Regions from separate parts of the Enterovibrio sp. QJM3NY_24 genome, predicted to be linked through region 2. Evidence: riboswitches for the same ligand, from Rfam matches in the RefSeq annotation. Region 2 holds a riboswitch; the other holds the start of a gene.
What was found. Region 2 has a riboswitch for cyclic di-GMP ahead of AC3CIC_RS09025 (TfoX/Sxy family DNA transformation protein). Riboswitches for the same ligand answer to the same signal wherever they lie in the genome.
Positions count from the first base shown of each region.

Region 1: it holds a riboswitch for cyclic di-GMP, as region 2 does, so the genes downstream of both, gbpA (N-acetylglucosamine-binding protein GbpA) here and AC3CIC_RS09025 (TfoX/Sxy family DNA transformation protein) in region 2, are expected to answer to the same signal.

Region 1 covers NZ_CM173520.1:721,033-730,608, reverse strand. The annotation lists gene AC3CIC_RS19635 (LysE family translocator) at 1-353, shown strand, start outside; gene AC3CIC_RS19630 (NAD(P)H-dependent oxidoreductase) at 755-1,384, shown strand; gene AC3CIC_RS19625 (monovalent cation:proton antiporter-2 (CPA2) family protein) at 1,381-3,363, shown strand; gene AC3CIC_RS19620 (GNAT family N-acetyltransferase) at 3,363-3,842, shown strand; cyclic di-GMP riboswitch class I at 3,966-4,069, shown strand; gene gbpA (N-acetylglucosamine-binding protein GbpA) at 4,150-5,712, shown strand; partial or broken gene AC3CIC_RS19610 (L,D-transpeptidase family protein) at 5,867-6,293, opposite strand; gene AC3CIC_RS19605 (hypothetical protein) at 6,540-7,118, opposite strand; gene AC3CIC_RS19600 (DUF969 domain-containing protein) at 7,560-8,282, shown strand; gene AC3CIC_RS19595 (DUF979 domain-containing protein) at 8,286-9,191, shown strand; gene pcp (pyroglutamyl-peptidase I) at 9,203-9,576, shown strand, end outside.
Region 2 covers NZ_CM173519.1:2,055,899-2,065,474, forward strand. The annotation lists gene torA (trimethylamine-N-oxide reductase TorA) at 1-1,901, shown strand, start outside; gene torD (molecular chaperone TorD) at 1,994-2,641, shown strand; gene purR (HTH-type transcriptional repressor PurR) at 3,121-4,131, shown strand; cyclic di-GMP riboswitch class I at 4,445-4,539, shown strand; gene AC3CIC_RS09025 (TfoX/Sxy family DNA transformation protein) at 4,655-5,248, shown strand; gene lpdA (dihydrolipoyl dehydrogenase) at 6,490-8,667, shown strand; gene AC3CIC_RS09035 (ABC transporter substrate-binding protein) at 8,673-9,576, shown strand, end outside.

The sequences.
Region 1 (9,576 bases), on a different replicon from region 2:
AAGCAGCAGCAGTAGGCGATGATGAGCAGTCTGTGCCAGTGAAAGCACGCTCCACGGCGAAGCTGATTTCGATGGGCTTTGTTTGTAATGCGTTAAACCCGAAAGCACCGTTGTATTTTCTCTCTGTATTTACCTTGGTGGTTTCACCGGACATGCCCACCTTTGAGCTTTTCTTGCTGGGTATATGGATGATGTTTGTTCAATTGGCGTGGTTCAGTTCAGTGGCGCTTGTTCTGTCGAAACCGTCGGTCCAAGCCAAATTCAAACGTGTTGGGCATTGGGTAGACAGAGTATTAGGTTCGGTGATGTTGGCATTCGGTCTGAAACTACTGTTTACCAGTTCATCGAAATAGCGTGTCACAAGCGTTGAAAAGCCCCGTAAGGGGCTTTTTTGATCGTGATAGAGCCTCTAAGAATGAAACTAAGTGCAGCATGGTCTCCAGCACGACACTGTGTTCTACCTATGCTCATGAATGTTTTTTCGACTTCTTCTTGAATGTCGTACTCAGATTCAGCATGGGATGTCTTTATAGTATGGCCTAGTGACTCAAGTGTGATTGATGCGATTTCAACCAAGCGAGTGTTTAGTCTACCTTCTGAGAAAGGGTATATGCTCATTTACTAATATTGCAGAAAGTGCCAGTATTTTGCTACATTAAGTTACTAATGTTAACCAGCATTCAATTAGTAACCTATCTTGTCATGCGTTTGAAGCACTCACGTTAGCGGCACCAATGTCAAAAAAAGGAAGTTTATGGCCGACAATAAAAAGAAAGTGCTGGTGTTATTTGCGCACCCGTCTCAACGACGATCGGAAGTGAATGCGCCGCTTTATCAAATCGCACAGTCGGCTGATGGGGTCACCGTGGTTGATCTCTATGCCGAGTATCCGACCTTTCACATTGACATTGACCGCGAGCAAGCGCGTTTGCGTGAGCATGATGTGGTGCTTTTTCAATTTCCCCTTTATTGGTATTCAACGCCTGCCATCTTGAAAGAATGGCAAGATTTGGTGTTGGAGTATGGTTTTGCTTACGGCTCGAGCGGCACCGCATTGAAGGGGAAATACTTCATGTGTGCCATTACCGCGGGTGGACGTGAAGAAGCGTATAAATCCGATGGGTTTAACCACTTCAAAATTAGAGAGTTACTTTATCCTCTTGAGCAAATGGCGAATTTGACGGGCATGAATTATCTGGCGCCGTTTGCACTTTTTGGGTCGCGTACAGCTGCAGAAGAAGGAAAAGTCGGCCAACATACCGTAGCTTATAAAAAATTGCTGACTGCGCTGGTTGATGGCAGGTTGGATACGGATTTGCTTGCGGGTAGTGAGAAAATAACAGCACGCTCTATTGATAGTGTCATCAAGGAAGGGAAAGCATGACAGACTTATTCTTAAAGGCATTTATCTATTTAGTTGCCGCTGTCATCGCTGTTCCCATTGCTAAGCGTTTGGGTTTGGGCTCGGTTCTTGGCTATTTGATTGCAGGGGTGATTATTGGGCCTTTGACGGGGCTTGTGGGATCGGAGACTAATACGATTCAGCACTTCGCAGAGTTTGGCGTTGTGATGATGTTGTTCCTTGTTGGTTTAGAGCTTGAGCCGAAAATGCTCTGGGCAATGCGAAACCGCTTGATGGGATTAGGCGGGCTCCAAGTGGGTATTACAACGACCATCGTGATGGCGATTGCGTTACTCTTTGAGCAACCTTGGACCATTGCGCTTGCCATTGGCTTAATCTTCGCGTTGTCTTCGACTGCTATTGTGCTGCAAACCTTTAATGAAAAGCGACTCACCAAAACAGAAGGCGGTCGAAATGCCTTTTCAGTATTGTTGTTTCAAGATATCGCCGTGATCCCGATGCTGGCGTTTATTCCGCTGTTGGCACTTCCTGAGTTGGTGGAAAAGGCAAAACATGCCGCCGCTTCCGCGTCTGAACACCATGAACAAATGAGCCTAGTCGCGGGATTGCCGGGTTGGGCTGTCGGTTTAGTGATCTTGGGCTCAATCGCAGGTGTCGTTGTAGGCGGCCACTATTTAAGCCGTCCGTTACTACGCTTTGTTGCCAGCTCTGGTCTTCGTGAGATATTTACCGCCACCGCGCTGATGCTCGTGATTGGTATTGCCGCACTGATGAGTTTGATAGGGCTTTCACCAGCGCTAGGTACGTTTTTGGCGGGTGTCGTGCTGGCCAACAGTGAGTTCCGTCATGAGCTGGAATCAAACATTGAACCGTTTAAAGGACTGCTGCTGGGCTTGTTCTTTATTACCGTTGGGGCGGGCATCAACTTTGGCATCTTGTTTGAAGATCTTTTTGTCATTATTGGCCTAACCATCGGCCTCATGGCATTGAAAGCCATCGTGCTGCTTTTGCTGACCTTGATATTCAAGATCAAAGGCTCAGCTCGCTGGTTATTTGCACTGAGCCTCGCCCAAGCGGGTGAGTTCGGGTTTGTGTTACTCAGTTTCTCAATGCAAAATAATGTATTGCCTGCTGAAACTGCGCAGTTACTGTCGCTGGTAGTAGCAATTTCTATGTTTCTCACACCCGGTTTATTCATTCTTTATGACAACGTCATTTTGCCGCGTTACGAGAAAGTCTCCAATGACCGTGAAGCCGATGAGATTGATGAACAAGGGACGGTGATTATTGCTGGCGTTGGCCGTTTTGGGCAGGTAGTGAACCGTTTACTGACGGGTAATGGCGTGAAGACTGTCGTACTTGATCACGAAGCCACGCAAGTCGAAAATTTGCGTAAAATTAACATCAAAAGTTACTTTGGTGATGCCACTCGACCCGATCTATTGCATACCGCAGGTATCGAAGAATCGGCGTTGTTGGTGGTCGCCATGGATAACGAAGAAACCACCACCGAGCTTGTTGGGTACGTGAAACACACCTATCCCCATGTGAAAGTGCTCGCTCGTGCCTTTGACCGTGGGCATGCGTATAAGCTTCGCCATGCGGGTGCGGATTTTGTGATCAAAGAAACCTACCACTCTGCACTGGAAATGGGCGCAGAAGCGCTGCGTACGCTTGGCTCACATCCCTTTTTGGTTGAGCAGCAAAAAGCGATGTTTAACCAAATTGAGAAACAGAGCTCTGAAAAACTCTATCAAAGTTGGTTGGGCGGTGAAGAGTCTCAAACCTACGATAACCATTTCCAACATCTGTTCATTGAGTTAGAAGAAACCATTCGAGAAGCGATGGATACGGATCGCATGGATAAACATGCTCTCACTGAGCGTGAGTGGACGCCGCCACCAAAGGGTTACTTAGATGAATTTGGTGTGCCTCCTTCGGATGATCAGCCTAATGAACCGCTGAATGACGCGTCGGACGAACAGGAGAAACCCGCTTAATGTTGCTTGTGCCCTTTGAAGCAGCAGATGCACCACAACTTTGCGATTGGATACCAAACGCCAGAGACAATTACCTGTGGGGAGGTCCGGCGTTTGAATTTCCAATCACGGTTGAGCAGGTCGCAGCGCACTTTGCGAAACCCGAAGTGCGCCCTTTTCTCTTTCGTCATCAGGGTGAAGCAGTCGGATACATTGAGCTTTATCGAGTATCTGCCACTGAATACCGCCTATGTCGGGTGCTGATCGCCGCTGAAAATAGCCGTGGGCAAGGGTGGGGCAAAGCGATGGTGTCATTGGCACTGGATGTTGCCTTTGAAGAGCCTAAAATTACGACAGTTAGCTTGGCCGTGTTTGAGCGCAATAAGATCGCAGTCGCTTGCTACACCGCCCTAGGGTTCGACTTACTACAAGAAGAGACCAAAACGCGTGAGTTTCAAGAAGAAACATGGACGCTACTGAGAATGCAAAAGCGGCGTTAGGTGATAAAGCGTACTGCCACTACATACCCTGTGTGATCCTCCTTCCATTAAGGCTCTTGCCACCTCCGCGCCCCCTATATTTCTGTTGAATATCAAGCTATTCAGAATACGATGCGCGCGTTCCACAATTATCGGCAAACTGTTTGAAAAAACAGGACGCAAAGCCTCCGGTCTAAGAGTGTTCTCTGCTTAATGTCGAGAACAATGATGATAGCGGGGTTGCCATTTTCGAGATTGAAAATGTCTGCTTTTCGCGTCTGTCCGTGCTGTGGGTGAATAACAATAAAAACACTCAGGAAGTACATACATGCTCAAGATCCACACCTCTATTTTGTCTGTTACCGCCGCGCTTTTCAGCGCAAGCGTGATGTCTCATGGTTATATTAGTGCCGTTGATGATGGCTTAGCTGGCCGTGCGGCAATGTGTAAATACACCTCTGAAACGGGTGAGAAAAATACTGATTGTGGTCAAGTTCAGTGGGAGCCACAAAGTGTGGAAGGGCCAGAGGGTTTCCCAGAACTTGGCCCCGAAGACGGCAAACTGGCCAGCGCGGGATTGATCCAGTTTTCAGCGTTAGATGAGCAGACCGCTTCACGCTGGGTCAAACGCTCGATTGTGGCCGGTCAGAATGATTTTGAGTGGACGTTCACGGCAAACCATGTGACGCGAACTTGGAAGTACTACATCACTCAACCTGATTGGAACGTGAATCAGCCGCTGGCTCGCGCTGCATTAGATTTGAATCCGTTTTGTGTGATTGAAGGCAACATGCAAAAGCCGCCAAAGACCATGGTTCACTCGTGTAATGTGCCTGCTCGTGAAGGTTACCATGTCATTTTGGCTGTTTGGGATGTGGGTGATACTGCCGCAGCCTTTTATAACGCCATCGATGTGCAATTTGACGGCGAGCAGCCAGAGCAACCTAATTGGTCTCAACATGGTCAAATTAATCCTGGTATGAACCTGACAGAGGGCGATGCGGTATTTACCCGTGTGTTTGACAACGAAGGCGAGCGCCCAGAGCTGTCAACGCGTCTGATCATTGAGAGCGAAAAAGCCGGTGTGGCAAACACCTGGTCATTCGATCTTGCGGCAAAAATTAATCAGGCTAATAACGTTATCAAAGCGGGTGTTCGTGACAGCAATGGCAATTTTATCGCCGTTTACGGTGCTAATCCGATCTACTTGAAGAAAGACAGTGGGCTAGCACGTGTAGAAGTCGGGTATGACATTGTATCACCTGAGCCGGATTACGGCGTGATCATTGATGGCGTGGCATCCGAATACATGATTTCAGAAGACGGGATTGATCTCGATTTCACCGTTACGGCTTCTGGTGACATTACGGTTGAAATGACCGTTTACAATCACGCACAAGAAGCATTAGCTTACGAAAAGTTGTCGTTGGAAGATGGCGTGTCTGAAAACGTGAATCTACAACTGACGAAAATTAGCGCCGGTCACCATATGCTGGTTTCTCGCGTGAAAGACAGTGAAGGAAATCTGGTTGAACAGCAAACCGTAGACTTTCACCTGATTGAAAAAAGCGACCAGTGTGGCACTGATCCTGAGGCGACGAACCACCCAGCATGGGACGAAAACACCACCTACACAGGCGGCGAAAAAGTAAGCTTCAATAGTTTAGTGTGGGAAGCAAAATACTGGATTCAGGGAGCAGCACCAGAAAGCAGCGATGCGTGGAAATTGATCAGTACATTGCCAGTGGCGTGGACATCAGGCAAAGCGTATTTAACTGGCGAGCAAGTGTTGTTTGAAGGCAACCTGTATCAGGCTAAATGGTGGGTAAACAGCAGCCCAGTATCAGCACCAGAAGCATGGACGAACAAAGGCCCGTTTGCTTGTGAATAACAACGTACATTGTTGATAGCATAATAAATCAAATGACAAGCCTGATGCGAAGCAACGCATCGGGCTTTTTTTGTTTGGGCTGTTTGGGTACAAACAAAGGTCGACAATGTCTCTGATTTCATGTGATCAGAGTGAAAGCTTTGAGCAGAATGGCTTACCATTCAATTGTTATCGGCGTGCCTACTGAGACCATGCTCAGAAACTCATCCATCTGCTCGTTGGCAATCGCAATACAACCATCTGTCCAATCCTCACCTCGACTAAGGCTAGGGTGCGGTCGCCTCGTTCTTCTGACCATGAATCATGATTTGACCGCCAGGGCTCACGCCCAATAATTCAGCGCGCGCGAGATCTCGTGTGTTCGGATAGTTGATGCGGATAGAGCGATAAAAGCGGGATTTCTCGTTAATGAAGTCAAGGGTATAACGGCCTTCCGGCGTGCGTTTGTCGCCTTCACGTAGTTTGTGACCTTTCGGGTTGGCACCAAGTGCAATGGGATACCATTTGACGATCTTATCACCTTGGATCAGATACATTTTACGGGCAGATTTATCCACTTTGACCAAATCAATGTCAACCATACTGTTCGTCGCTTGAGCGGGTAAGGCAAGGATAATGGGCAGTAAAAACCACCATGAAGATTTGATAAAGCCTCGTATCACCGCTTTCCCCTTCATGACAGCCAATGGTAAAAATTCCGTCCCATAACATCCCTGAACTTTTTCCTACGAATATTAAGTATTACCACTTAATCGCAGTAAATACCCAATTTGGTGGGAAAATTACCAAAGGTCAGTACATTCAAGGCCTGCCCTGTGGCGATGTTATTACTCGGACATCACGTCAATGCAGTGATCCCATGTATTTTGAGAAACATTAAGGTGAGATGTTGACCTGCTGTCATAGACAGCATCGATGACCTCATAAGGTCGTGTCGGCTTATAGCTGGCGAATGCCATGTACGCATCTAATTTGGGCGCGCCGCTTTGTTTGAAATCATAAGCGCCGCCCGCAACTACAGCTTTTTGCGCACAGAAACTGGCGATATCTAACCGTTGTGACGGGATCTCAGCCACTTTCTGCGCACATTCACCAAACAGGTTGACTGAGTAATCCCAAGCACTGTCAAAGTCCGTGCTATAGATGCGCTGAACAGCGTTAATCTTAATTTTGGAGGAAGCCTCTGTTGCATAGCGTTCAATCAATGCTTGTTTAGGACGCTGTTTCAATTTTTCTGAAGCAATGAAATAGGCGGTATCTGCAAGCTCAGTGCAATACGACAGTTGAATAACTTCTTTGTTTGAATACAACTGAATGGTTTTTACCGGTTCAGGTTGAGTCGCACAGCCGACTAGAGAGGTTACAGCAAGCAGGTAGCCGAAGAAAAAACGAGTCGGAACCATCATACATCCTTATTGATAGGGGGCGATTCGAGGCAGCAGAAATGGAAATATTAGTGTGAATTATACCGCTATAAATGGACGCTAACTGTTTTCTAAATGAGACCTGTCGAAAGATGTTGAGGATTGCCACGTGGATGAAACTGAGTGTTTATCGTTCAAATGGATGAACTAGGCAATTAGCCTAAATTTTTTAACATTAAGTTATATCAATGAATCATCTTTAACGTGACTTTTTTGAATTTTTCTTCAATCAAGGCTCTGTCAGGTAAGGATTAAGGTGAAATAACTGTCACTGGTGGAAAGTTAACCTCAATAAATGAAATTATTGGTTATAACCACAAAAATCTCTGATTGGAGCTGCTTTTGGTGCTTTCGTATACTCGGGGTGTCGATGGGAGTTAAACCATTGACCATTACTTATATAAAGGCCGTGTAGAGGGCATCATGATTGATTTTTGGCCATTAATTGGCATTGTTGTAATTACGGTCGGGTTAGCGTTAAAACTCAATACGTTACTGGTCATTTTGGTTGCGGGCGTCGCAACCGGTTTAGTCGCAGACATCGCGGTAATGGAAATCCTGTCTATCTTAGGTCAATCCTTTACCCAAAACCGCTATATGTCCCTTTTCATTCTTATTTTGCCAATGATTGGCATTCTTGAACGTTTCGGCCTTCGTCAGCGCGCAGAAGCTTTGATTGGCTCGATGAAGAAAGCGTCAGTCAGTAAAATTCTGATGACTTACTTGTTGCTGCGTAAAGCGACCAACGGTATGGGTCTGAGTATTGGTGGTCACCCATCGATGATCCGTCCGCTTATTGCGCCTATGGCGGAAGCCGCCGCAGAAAAAGACTGCCCCAATTTGTCAGATGAAAAACGTCAGTCGATTCGTGCGTTATCAGCGGCGAGTGAAAATTTTGGCAACTTCTTTAGCCAGCTGCTGTTTATCGGCACAGGCGGTATTCTTCTTATCAAAGGCGTGATGACTGATAATCAACTCGACGTGAAGCTTGAAACCATGGCCTTGTGGGCACTGCCAACCGCTGTTGCATCGTTTGTGCTGTTCGTTATCTTCAGCAAAATCGTGGAAGTGCGTCTTCTTAAGTCATCGACCAATCAAAGTGCATCAGCGACTGCAAACGCTGATGCGCAAAAAGAAGGGCAATAACCCATGTTAGAGTACATTTATCAAACCACGGGTTTATTGCTGCTGGCGTTCTCGCTGCAAAGCTTCCTTGATAAAGAGAATCCGAAACGTATAGGTAGTGGATTGTTTTGGCTGATCTACGGCATGACATTCCTGTTTGGCGCGATGATCCCGAACTGGGTGACAGGCCTTATGGTATTGGCGCTTACCGCGTTGGCGGCGGGTGGGTTTATGGGCGTGGGCAACTACCGCACCACCACCGAAGAAGAGCGTAAACAAACAGCATCCGTGCTTAAAAACAAGCTGTTCATTCCTGCTGCTATCGTGCCAGTCGGCACGGTTGCTATCAGCCAGTTTACGTCACTCGGCGCGCTGGTAGGTTTGGGCATTAGCTCTATTGCAGCCATCGTTGTGGCGTTAATGATCACCAAAAGCAAACCGATGCACAGCCTTAACGAAGGACGTCGTTTGATCGACTCCATCGGTTGGGCTGCCATCTTGTCGCAGTTTCTCGCCGCGTTAGGTTTTCTGTTTAATCAGGCGGGTGTGGGCGATACCGTCGCGCAAATTGTCAAAATGATGATCCCTGAGAACATGCTGCTGGTGAACGTGATTGCTTACTGCGTAGGTATGACCATTTTCACCGTGGTGATGGGTAATGCGTTTGCCGCGTTTGCCGTGATCACAACAGGTATCGGTATTCCATTACTGATACTCGAAAACGGCGGCAACGCAGCCATCGTAGGTGTGCTGGGTATGCTTTCCGGTTATTGCGGTACGCTAATGACCCCAATGGCTGCCAACTTCAATGTCGTACCTGCTGCGTTACTTGAATTGAAAAATAAACACCACGTTATTTTGATGCAGGTGTTTCCTGGCCTGTGCATCTTGGCGTTCAACATCTTCGTTATGTATAGCTTTGCATTCTGAGAGTAGTAGTGATGAGAAAAGTATTGATTACAGGCTTTGAGCCTTTTGGTGGCGCTTTAGTTAATCCTGCATTGGAAGCAGTAAAGCAGCTTGATGGTTTTCAGCTTAATGGTGGCGAGATAGTTATCTGTGAAGTGCCTGTGACGCGTTATGACGCGATTAAAGCCGTCACTAAAGCCATTGAGACTCACAAGCCAACATTTGTGATTACAGTGGGTCAGGCTGCGGGTCGCAATGCGATCACCCCTGAGCGTGTTGCGATTAATATTGATGATTTTCGTATCCCAGATAACGGTGGCAACCAGCCAATCGACGAGCCAATCGATGAAGATGGCCCTGATGCGTATTTCAGTACCTTGCCAATCAAAGCAATCACTCGCGCCAT
Region 2 (9,576 bases):
AGCAAACATCGTGGCCTGTCGTTCTGGAAAACGCGAAAACTATCGTGATCTGGGGCAACGACCCGGTTAAGAACCTGCAAGTTGGCTGGCAGATCCCAGACCACAGCGTATACGGTTACTACCAGCAACTGGCTGAAAAAGTGAAAGCAGGCGAAATCAACGTTATCCACGTTGACCCTGTGAAAACCTCTTCATACAAGTACTTCGGTGGCAAGCAGATTGCGGTTAACCCACAAACTGACGTGCCTCTGATGTTAGCAATAGCGCACACCCTGTATACCGAGAAGCTGCACGATGAGCAGTTCTTGGCTGACTACACCACAGGTTTCGACAAGTTCCTTCCTTACCTATTGGGTGAGAAAGACGGCGTGGCGAAAACCCCAGAATGGGCAGAGAAAATCTGTGGCATTCAAGCTGATGAAATCCGCGAACTCGCGCGCATCATGGCAGGTGGTCGTACACAGATCATGGCGGGTTGGTGTTTGCAGCGCATGCAGCACGGTGAGCAATATGCATGGATGATCGTCGTTGTGTCGGCAATGCTGGGACAAATTGGTCTACCTGGTGGTGGTTTCGGTTTCGGCTGGCACTATAACGATGCAGGTACCGTGACTTCAGCTGGCCCGCTAATGTCTGGCTTCAACTCAGTAACAGGCGTTGAACCTATCCACAACGGTAGCTACAACGGTTACTCAAGTTTCATCCCGATTGCGCGCATTGTTGACTGCCTTGAAAACCCAGGCGATACCATTGATTTCAATGGCCAAAAAGTCAAATTCCCGCACATTAAGATGGCCATTTCTTGTGGTAGTAACCTGTTCCACCAGCACCAAGATCGTAACCGAATGATCAAGGCATGGCGTAACTTGGAAACCTACGTGTCTATTGACCATCAGTGGACTGCGAGCTGCCGTTTTGCTGATATCGTTCTGCCTGCAACGACAACTTACGAGCGTAACGACATCGAGTCATTCGGTAACCACTCGAACAAAGGCATTATTGCGATGAAACAAATCGTAGAGCCAATGTTTGAAGCGAAAGACGATTTCGATATCTTCCGCGAGCTGTGCACCCGTTTTGATCGCGAAGAAGCGTTCACCGGTGGCAAAACCAAAATGGAATGGATCGAAGAGATCTATAACGGTGCACGTCTGCAAGGCCGTGGTATTGGCGTTCGCATGCCAAACTTCGTTAAATTCTGGGAAGAAGAACAATTTATTGCCTTCCCTCAAGGTACCGAGTGGGTTCGTCACCAAGCATTCCGTAATGAACCTGATCTTGAGCCACTGGGCACAGCATCAGGTCTGATCGAGATCTACTGTAAGACAATCGCAGACATGGGTTACGACGACTGTCAGGGTCACCCTATGTGGTTCGAAAAAGTAGAGCGTAGCCATGGCGGTCCTAAGTCAAAGCGCTACCCGCTGCACATGCAAAGCTGTCACCCTAACTACCGTCTGCACTCGCAATTGTGTTCGTCAGACGCGTTCCGTGACACTTACGCAGTCGCGGGTCGTGAGCCTTGCTACATCAACGCTGCTGACGCAAAAGCACGTGGCATTGTTTCTGGTGATGTGGTTCGTGTATTCAACGAACGTGGTCAGGTCCTTGCGGGCGCAGTCGTGACTGACGACTATAAAGCTGGCGTATGTCGTATTGAAGAAGGTGCTTGGTATGCGCCACTTGAAGGCGGCAAGCCGGGTACACTTTGTACTTACGGCGATCCAAACGTACTGACTGTAGACATCGGCACCTCTAAGTTAGCGCAAGCAACCTCTGCGCATACAGCACTGGTTGAGATTGAGAAGTACACTGGTGAAGCACCTGCAGTAACAGGCTTCAACGGCCCAATCAACGTTGACGGCGTTAACCCACTGTTCCCGGCGATGGATATCGCATAAGAGACAGTATGAAGAAAAGGGCAGCTTAGCTGCCCTTTTTTGCTCTATGTTAGATAGACTTAAAGTGCTTTTTTTCAACTAACGGAATGACAATGCAAGAATTTATTGCCATTAACGAACAACGTGCAGAATTTTACTGGTGGATGTCTTCCCTTTTCGCCAGTGAATTAACGCAAGATGATTTGAATAATTACCACGGCAGCAACATGGATAACTATTTTTCCGCGTTAGCCATGACCGAGGAATTGAAAGCACCGATCGTTGAATTTCGCAACGCGCTTGCCGCGCTAAAGCTCCGCGAAGATGCACAACTCGAGCTAGCCGCTGATTTCTGTGGTTTATTCCTCAGTACACCAAAAACAGGCGCATTGCCTTATGCGTCTATTTATATTGGTGAAACCGGTCTGTTGAACGATAAGCCCGCGCAAGAGATGGGTCAATGGATGGAAAAGTACGGCATTGCTCAACGTAAAGATTTCAATGAACCGTTTGACCATCTTGCGGTTGTGCTTGATTTCATAGGGAACTTGGTCATTCTTGCCAACAAGGAAACCGAAGAAGACCAACAAGAATCCATGATGCAAGAACAGCAAATATTTTTGGAAACCATGGTCATGCCGTGGCTAGGTAGTTTCCAAAAATCGCTAAACCAGTTTGATCAATTCGGTTTTTATAAAGCCGCTGGTGCATTGCTCACTGCATTTATCACACTGGATCTTTTGTTCCTTAAAGGCGAATAAAAAGGTGCCTATCTATACCCAAACAAATTCTCGCTAAACAAGCATTTTGAAGTGTTTGGTTATGATAAATGAAGCCGGGCAAGCCCGGTTTTTTCTTTTTTTGAGCTTGGAAAACAGAAAAAACCCGCTATTTCGCAAGCTTGATACGCATCAAGCTTACGCGAGTCGCTTCAATTGAATAATTGCGGGCGCGGTCATGAGCCAGTAAACTGTGAACGCAAGCGATTGGCATTGAGAAATTTCTGTAACATTACAAACGCCTCGTCATAGTGCCGCCGCAGCGTTCCCCCCTTCTCCCACACTTGATGGAAAGCAAGTTGCTGGCAGTGTCGATGAAACCTCGACGACAAGGGGATGAGAGTCCGTCTCTCCGCCTATAGAAAGAACGAATCCATTACGCCGCTTAGCATAGCGGCGTAAACATGTTGAGCAGCCACTATTTCTCAAGCTGCTAATGAAAACGATAAGAAGATTACCCAATGGCAACAATTAAAGATGTCGCACGCATGGCTGGTGTATCTACGACAACCGTTTCACACGTGATCAATAAAACACGCTTTGTCGCAGAAAACACAACCAAGAAAGTATGGGCCGCAGTCGACGACTTAAACTATGCACCGAGTGCAGTTGCGCGCAGCTTGAAATGTAACTCAACGCGCACGATTGGCATGCTGGTCACCAAATCTACCAATCCGTTCTTTGCGGAAGTTGTACATGGGGTAGAAGAATACTGCTACAAAGAAGGCTACACGCTTATCTTGTGTAACACCGAAGGTAACTTAGCGAAGCAACGCGACTACCTGCGCATGTTGGCAGAAAAACGCGTAGATGGCCTGTTGGTGATGTGTTCTGACTTGAATGAAGAACTTCTTATTCTATTAGAGAAAAAGAAAGATCTGCCGATGGTTGTGATGGATTGGGGCACGCAACATGTCAACACCGACTGCATTCAAGACAATGCCGAACTCGGTGGCTATATCGCGACCAAGTACTTTGTAGACAACGGCCATACCAAAATCGGCTGTATTTCAGGTCAGTTAGATAAACTCACCTGTCAGACGCGCTTGGCAGGCTTTAGAACTGCGTTGGCAGAAGCTGGCATTGAAGAAAATCCGAACTGGATTGTAGAAGCCGATTTTGAGTGTGACTCCGCAGTTGAAGCGGCAAAAGCATTATTGGCCCAAGAAGACCGCCCAACGGCTGTTTTTTGCTTTAATGACATCATGGCACTGGCTGCAATCAGTACCTTCCGTCAGGCCGGGTTAGACATTCCTAACGACATTTCTGTTATTGGCTACGATAACATTGATCTAGCCGCATTTTTCTCACCACCGTTGACGACAATTCATCAGCCGAAAAATCGACTGGGTAAAACTGCAATCAAACTGTTATTGGAACGTCTCGCCAATAAAGAGAACGAACAGCAGATTTTTGTTATGCAACCAGAGCTCATCATTCGCAGTTCGGTGAAAAATATCAACGCCGAGTAAAATACGCGCTCTCGCGGTACTTCTCTAAAAGCCCGACCACTTTTTGCGGTTGGGCTTTTTTTATTAACTGGCAAGTTTTCCGACTGACTCAACCTCATTATTGCGACTCACCTCTTAAAGGGTAAATTGCCTAGTTTTCTAGTGCTACCCTTAAACCCAGCTATAAAGTAGTCATCTTGGTCAAAAATACTTCAATTACAAAGACAACCGGATATTATCAATCACATCAATAAGATTCTATCTGAACCAAGATCACACTTTATGAGACCAGCAATAACGACAAAATGATGCGATTCAGTTAAGCTAAAACCCGTCAAGAAAAAGGCAAACCATCGCGAAAGCGTGGGACGCAAAGCTTCCGGCCTCACAACACTGATTTTATGTGTTGGTGGTAGCGGAGCTACCGATGACGTTAGCATTCACATACCGGATATTTCTGGTTCGTTGACAATTCTCTGAATTAGCTTTGCTACGTTGCTCCTTGACCATTCATCCAGGAACGTATTGATTGAGAATTAGTCACATGGATAAACCAACGCTAAAAAACACACTGAAGTTCTTCGAATGCCTTGGCAAAATCAAATCCCGCTCTATGTTTGGTGGGTTTGGTGTATTTTGCGATGAGACGATGTTCGCACTGGTTGTTAATGATCAGCTTCACCTTCGTGCTGGTCAAACGAATGAAGCTGAATTCAAACATCTGGCGATGAGCCCTTACGTCTACAAAAAACGCGGCTTCCCTGTTGTGACTAAATACTATGCTGTGCCTGAAAATTGGTGGGTAAAATCTGACGAGTTAATGGCCTATGCCACGACAGCACTCACCATTGCCAGAGACGATCAGCAAGAAAAAAAGACGGCGGCGCCAACGCGTATCAAAGATCTGCCAAACTTGCGACTCGCCACAGAGCGAATGCTAAAAAAAGCAGGTATCGATTCTGTCGAACAGTTGCAAACACAGGGCGCCGTGAGAGCTTATCGAGCTTTGCAGAAATCACACCAAGACACGCTTAGCCTTGAGCTACTTTGGGCACTGGAAGGCGCGATAGAAGGTAAACACTGGTCAGTGATTACGCCTCAACGCCGTGACGAACTTTTGCAAACCTTGCACCAGTAACGCCTCAAAACCCAGCTTTCATCCAGTCAGTACAACACTCCTTTTTGAGATTGTTCTGACTGGTCTAGATATCCATTTTCTCAGTTTTAATTGTCACCAGTACCCTATCAACGCCAACCTAATCGCACTCCATACTGTATTCACACTCAAAACATGACACTTCCTACTGCATTTTTACGACAATAAGGCTCACTAAACCGAAAATAACATCATGTTCCATTGCTTATTGGCTGCGGGACAAGCTATGTTTTCAGTCAAAAATACTCTCATTTCTTCAGATCTGTATTAAACCGCCAAAAAACCTCAAGAACACCATTAATGTGACACATGTCACATTGATGACAACAAATGCACTCAGTTGATTATCAATTGTTCGAAATTTGAACTAAGCCAAAAAGACAAGATAGATGAATGGCAACAATGAGATGCATTACAGCAAGCCGTTTCCCGATCAAATAGACAGAATATTTCGAGACCATTTTCGCAAATGGCCTAGACGATTCAAGTGGGCAGTGTTTTTTTGCTTCTTATTGCCGATCTCGTTTTATGCAGCCCTTGAACAGGGTATGTTTGCCCCTTCATTTTTAACGATTTTGGTCATTGTCTTCTTTGGCATTAACGCGACCGTTGTTATATGGGGTTTAAAAATGAACAGTTTCGCGCAGCGATATTGGCACAGGAACTACCATATCGGCGGTGCAACTACCCTAGCCATTGTTCCTTTGTCTTTGCTTATTGTTCAGTATTCTAAGTACTGCCTCTAGTTTATGGCTTCTCTGCGTCTTTCAGGCTGTCGTGACGACCATTCTTTAAACCAACGATAAGTCACCGCTATAACTCGAAAATTCAACCAACATGCATTCGTTGTCGTCATGCCCATTCCTAACGTTAAATCATTAATATTCATCAAATTACCGTACACTCCCTTCTAGACGAGCAGCCTAAAAATGCCCCGAGCATCGAAAAATTTGAGGAAGCATGTAATTAATTTCTCTGCCCTCAGGTCTTTATCACCAAGCAAAAATACGGAACGGTCGGAAACTTATGCGTCACGTGTTGTCGATTGTCGCAAGAACATTGTCGGGTCACAGAGTCGGTAAATAATTGTATTAATTCATTGAGATAATACGTTTTTTCTCAATCCAGTTTTAAACTTTTGCCATAGTTAACACAGTGACTAATTTCACAGGGTACGAACATTCCTGACGGTGTTGAACAACGTTATTACGAAAGGATTTCAAATGAACAAACAGAAGTTGAGCATTATCTTTGTCATTGCAGCCATATTTGTAACTTGGTTTGCTTTTGATCTGGGTGCACTTTTTACACTCGACAATGCCAAAGCTCAGCATGAAGCATTGAAAGACTCCATTTCACAGAATTTCCTCACCGCCAGTTTGGTTTACTTCCTGGTGTATATCACCATGACTGCCCTTTCTCTGCCCGGTGCCGCAATCGCAACACTACTCGGTGCGGCTTTGTTTGGGTTTTGGTGGGCATTACTGCTGGTTTCTTTTGCCAGCTCAATTGGCGCAACACTCGCGTTTTTGGTTAGCCGTTTCTTATTGAAGGACTCTATTCAAAACAAGTTTGGCAACAAGCTTTCGACCATTAACGAAGGCATCAAAAATGATGGTCCTTTCTACTTGCTGACACTTCGTTTAATTCCTGTCTTTCCGTTTTTCATTATCAACCTGCTGATGGGCTTAACGCCAATCCGCACGCTAACGTTTTACGTTGTGAGCCAAATCGGCATGTTGCCGGGTACAGCGGTTTACATCAACGCCGGTACGCAATTGGCACAAATTGATTCATTGAGCGGCATTGTGTCTCCCGGTGTGTTGCTGTCGTTAGTGCTGCTCGGTTTATTCCCAATTATTGCAAAGGTCATTATGAACTTTATCCAAAAACGCCGTGTGTACGCGAAATGGCAAAAGCCCGTCACCTTTGACCGAAACCTGATTGCCATTGGCGCGGGTGCTGGCGGTTTGGTCACGACCTATATCGGCGCGGCAGTGAAAGCCAAAGTCACTTTGATTGAAAAACACAAAATGGGCGGTGACTGTTTAAACACGGGTTGTGTCCCATCCAAAGCCCTGATCCGCGCGGGACACTCTGTGCACGAAATCAACCGCGCCAAAGAGTTTGGGGTGAATGCGGGTGAGCCGACGGTCGATTTCAAACAAGTGATGGGTCGAGTACATCAAGTGATCGCTGATATCGAACCTCATGACTCCGTAGAGCGTTATTCAAAGCTTGGTGTGGAATGTATTCAAGGTGAAGCGAAAATCCTCTCTCCGTGGGAAGTAGAGGTAAACGGAGAACGCTTGACCACAAGGAACATTGTTATCGCAACGGGTGCTCGTCCTCTCGTTCCAGGCATCCCTGGCCTACAAGAGGTGAGCTATTTGACCTCTGACAACGTGTGGGAGCTACAAGAACTGCCTAAGAAACTCTTGGTACTCGGCGGTGGTCCTATCGGCGCAGAACTTGCGCAGAGTTTCTCTCGCCTTGGTTCGAACGTCACCTTGGTAGAAATGGCTGACCAACTGCTTATTCGTGAAGACGCGGACGCCGCAGCGTTAGTCGTCAAAGGTCTAACGGAAGATGGCGTAAATATCCTTCTTGGGCACAAAGCGACCCGCTTTGAGAAAGATGGCGACAAGCAACGCGCTTATCTTGATAAGAACGGAGAAGAAGTCGTCGTTGAATTTGATCATGTTATGCTCGCTCTTGGTCGCGTTGCAAATACCAAAGGCTTTGGCCTTGAAGACATCGGTGTTGAACTTACCGAGCGCGGTACCGTCAAGGTGAACGATTATCTGCAAACCAATTACCCCAACATTTTTGCGGTGGGTGATGTTGCAGGCCCATTCCAGCTGACTCACGCTGCGGGTCACCAAGCATGGTATGCCGCAGTGAATGCTCTGTTCGGTGACTTTAAGAAATTTAAGGCCGATTACTCTGTCATGCCAGCCGCCACCTACACCGCCCCCGAAGTGGCACGTGTTGGTATTAATGAAAAAGAAGCCATTGCCCAAGGGATTGATTACGAGATTGCCCACTACGGCATTGACGATTTGGATCGCGCCATTGCTGATGGTGAAGATCATGGTTTTATTAAGGTCATCACCCCCAAAGGCAAAGACAAGATTCTCGGCGCGACCATTGTCGGCTCACATGCTGGGGACTTGCTCGCAGAATTTACCCTTGCGATGCGACATGGCCTCGGTTTGAATAAAATTCTTGGTACGGTTCACCCCTATCCCACCATGAGTGAAGCGACGAAATACACAGCAGGTGTTTGGAAGCAAAACAATGCGCCGCAGGGTTTGCTTGTTTGGGTAGAGAAATTTCACGCTTGGATGCGTAATGAGTCAAAAAGCAATGGCTCACAACCAATCAAAAAGGAAGATTAAGCACAATGAACTTCACATCAATCGTCACTGCATGTGCGCTCGCTTTTAGTTCGGTCAGCATGGCTGCTGACCCGTCTAACTGGGAACAGATTGAGAAAGATGCCAAGGGGCAAACGGTTTACTTTAATGCGTGGGGTGGCAGCCAAGAAATCAATGCCTACCTACGCTGGGCAAATGAAGAGCTTGAAATCCGTTACGGTGTCACTATTCAACACGTTAAAGTGTCCGACATTGCAGAAACCGTTAACCGTTTAGTGGCTGAGAAAGCCGCAGGTAAAACCGAAGGCGGCAGTGTCGATATGGTTTGGATCAACGGTGAGAACTTCAAATCTATGAAAGCAAACGGTCTATTGTTCGGACCGTTTACAGAGCAGCTTCCTAATTGGCGAATTGTCGATAAATCGCTTCCTGTAAAAGAAGACTTCACAGAACCCACAGAAGGCCTTGAAGCACCATGGGGTGTGGGTCAATTAGTGTTTATTCATGATGAGAAAACACTGGCGAATCCACCTACCTCATTTGTCGAAATGCTGAGTCTGGCAAAAGCCAACCCGGGGAAAGTCTCCTACCCGAAGCCACCGCAATTCCACGGTACAAGCTTTTTAAAAGCCGCTCTGCTTGAGTTAGCCACTGACACAACACCGCTGTATCAACCGGTTGATGAAGCCCAGTTTAGCAACATCACCGCGCCACTTTGGGCGTATTTGGATGAGTTACATGCGGTTGCGTGGAGAAATGGCAAACAATTCCCTGCTGGCAGCACAGAAACCATGCAATTGCTTGATGATGGTGAATTACTGTTAGCCATTACCTTCAACCCGAACGCGGCAGAAACGGCGGTTAAAAACGGCACCCTCGCGCCATCAGCAAAAACCTTTGCCTTTGATAGCGGCGCACTGTCGAACATTC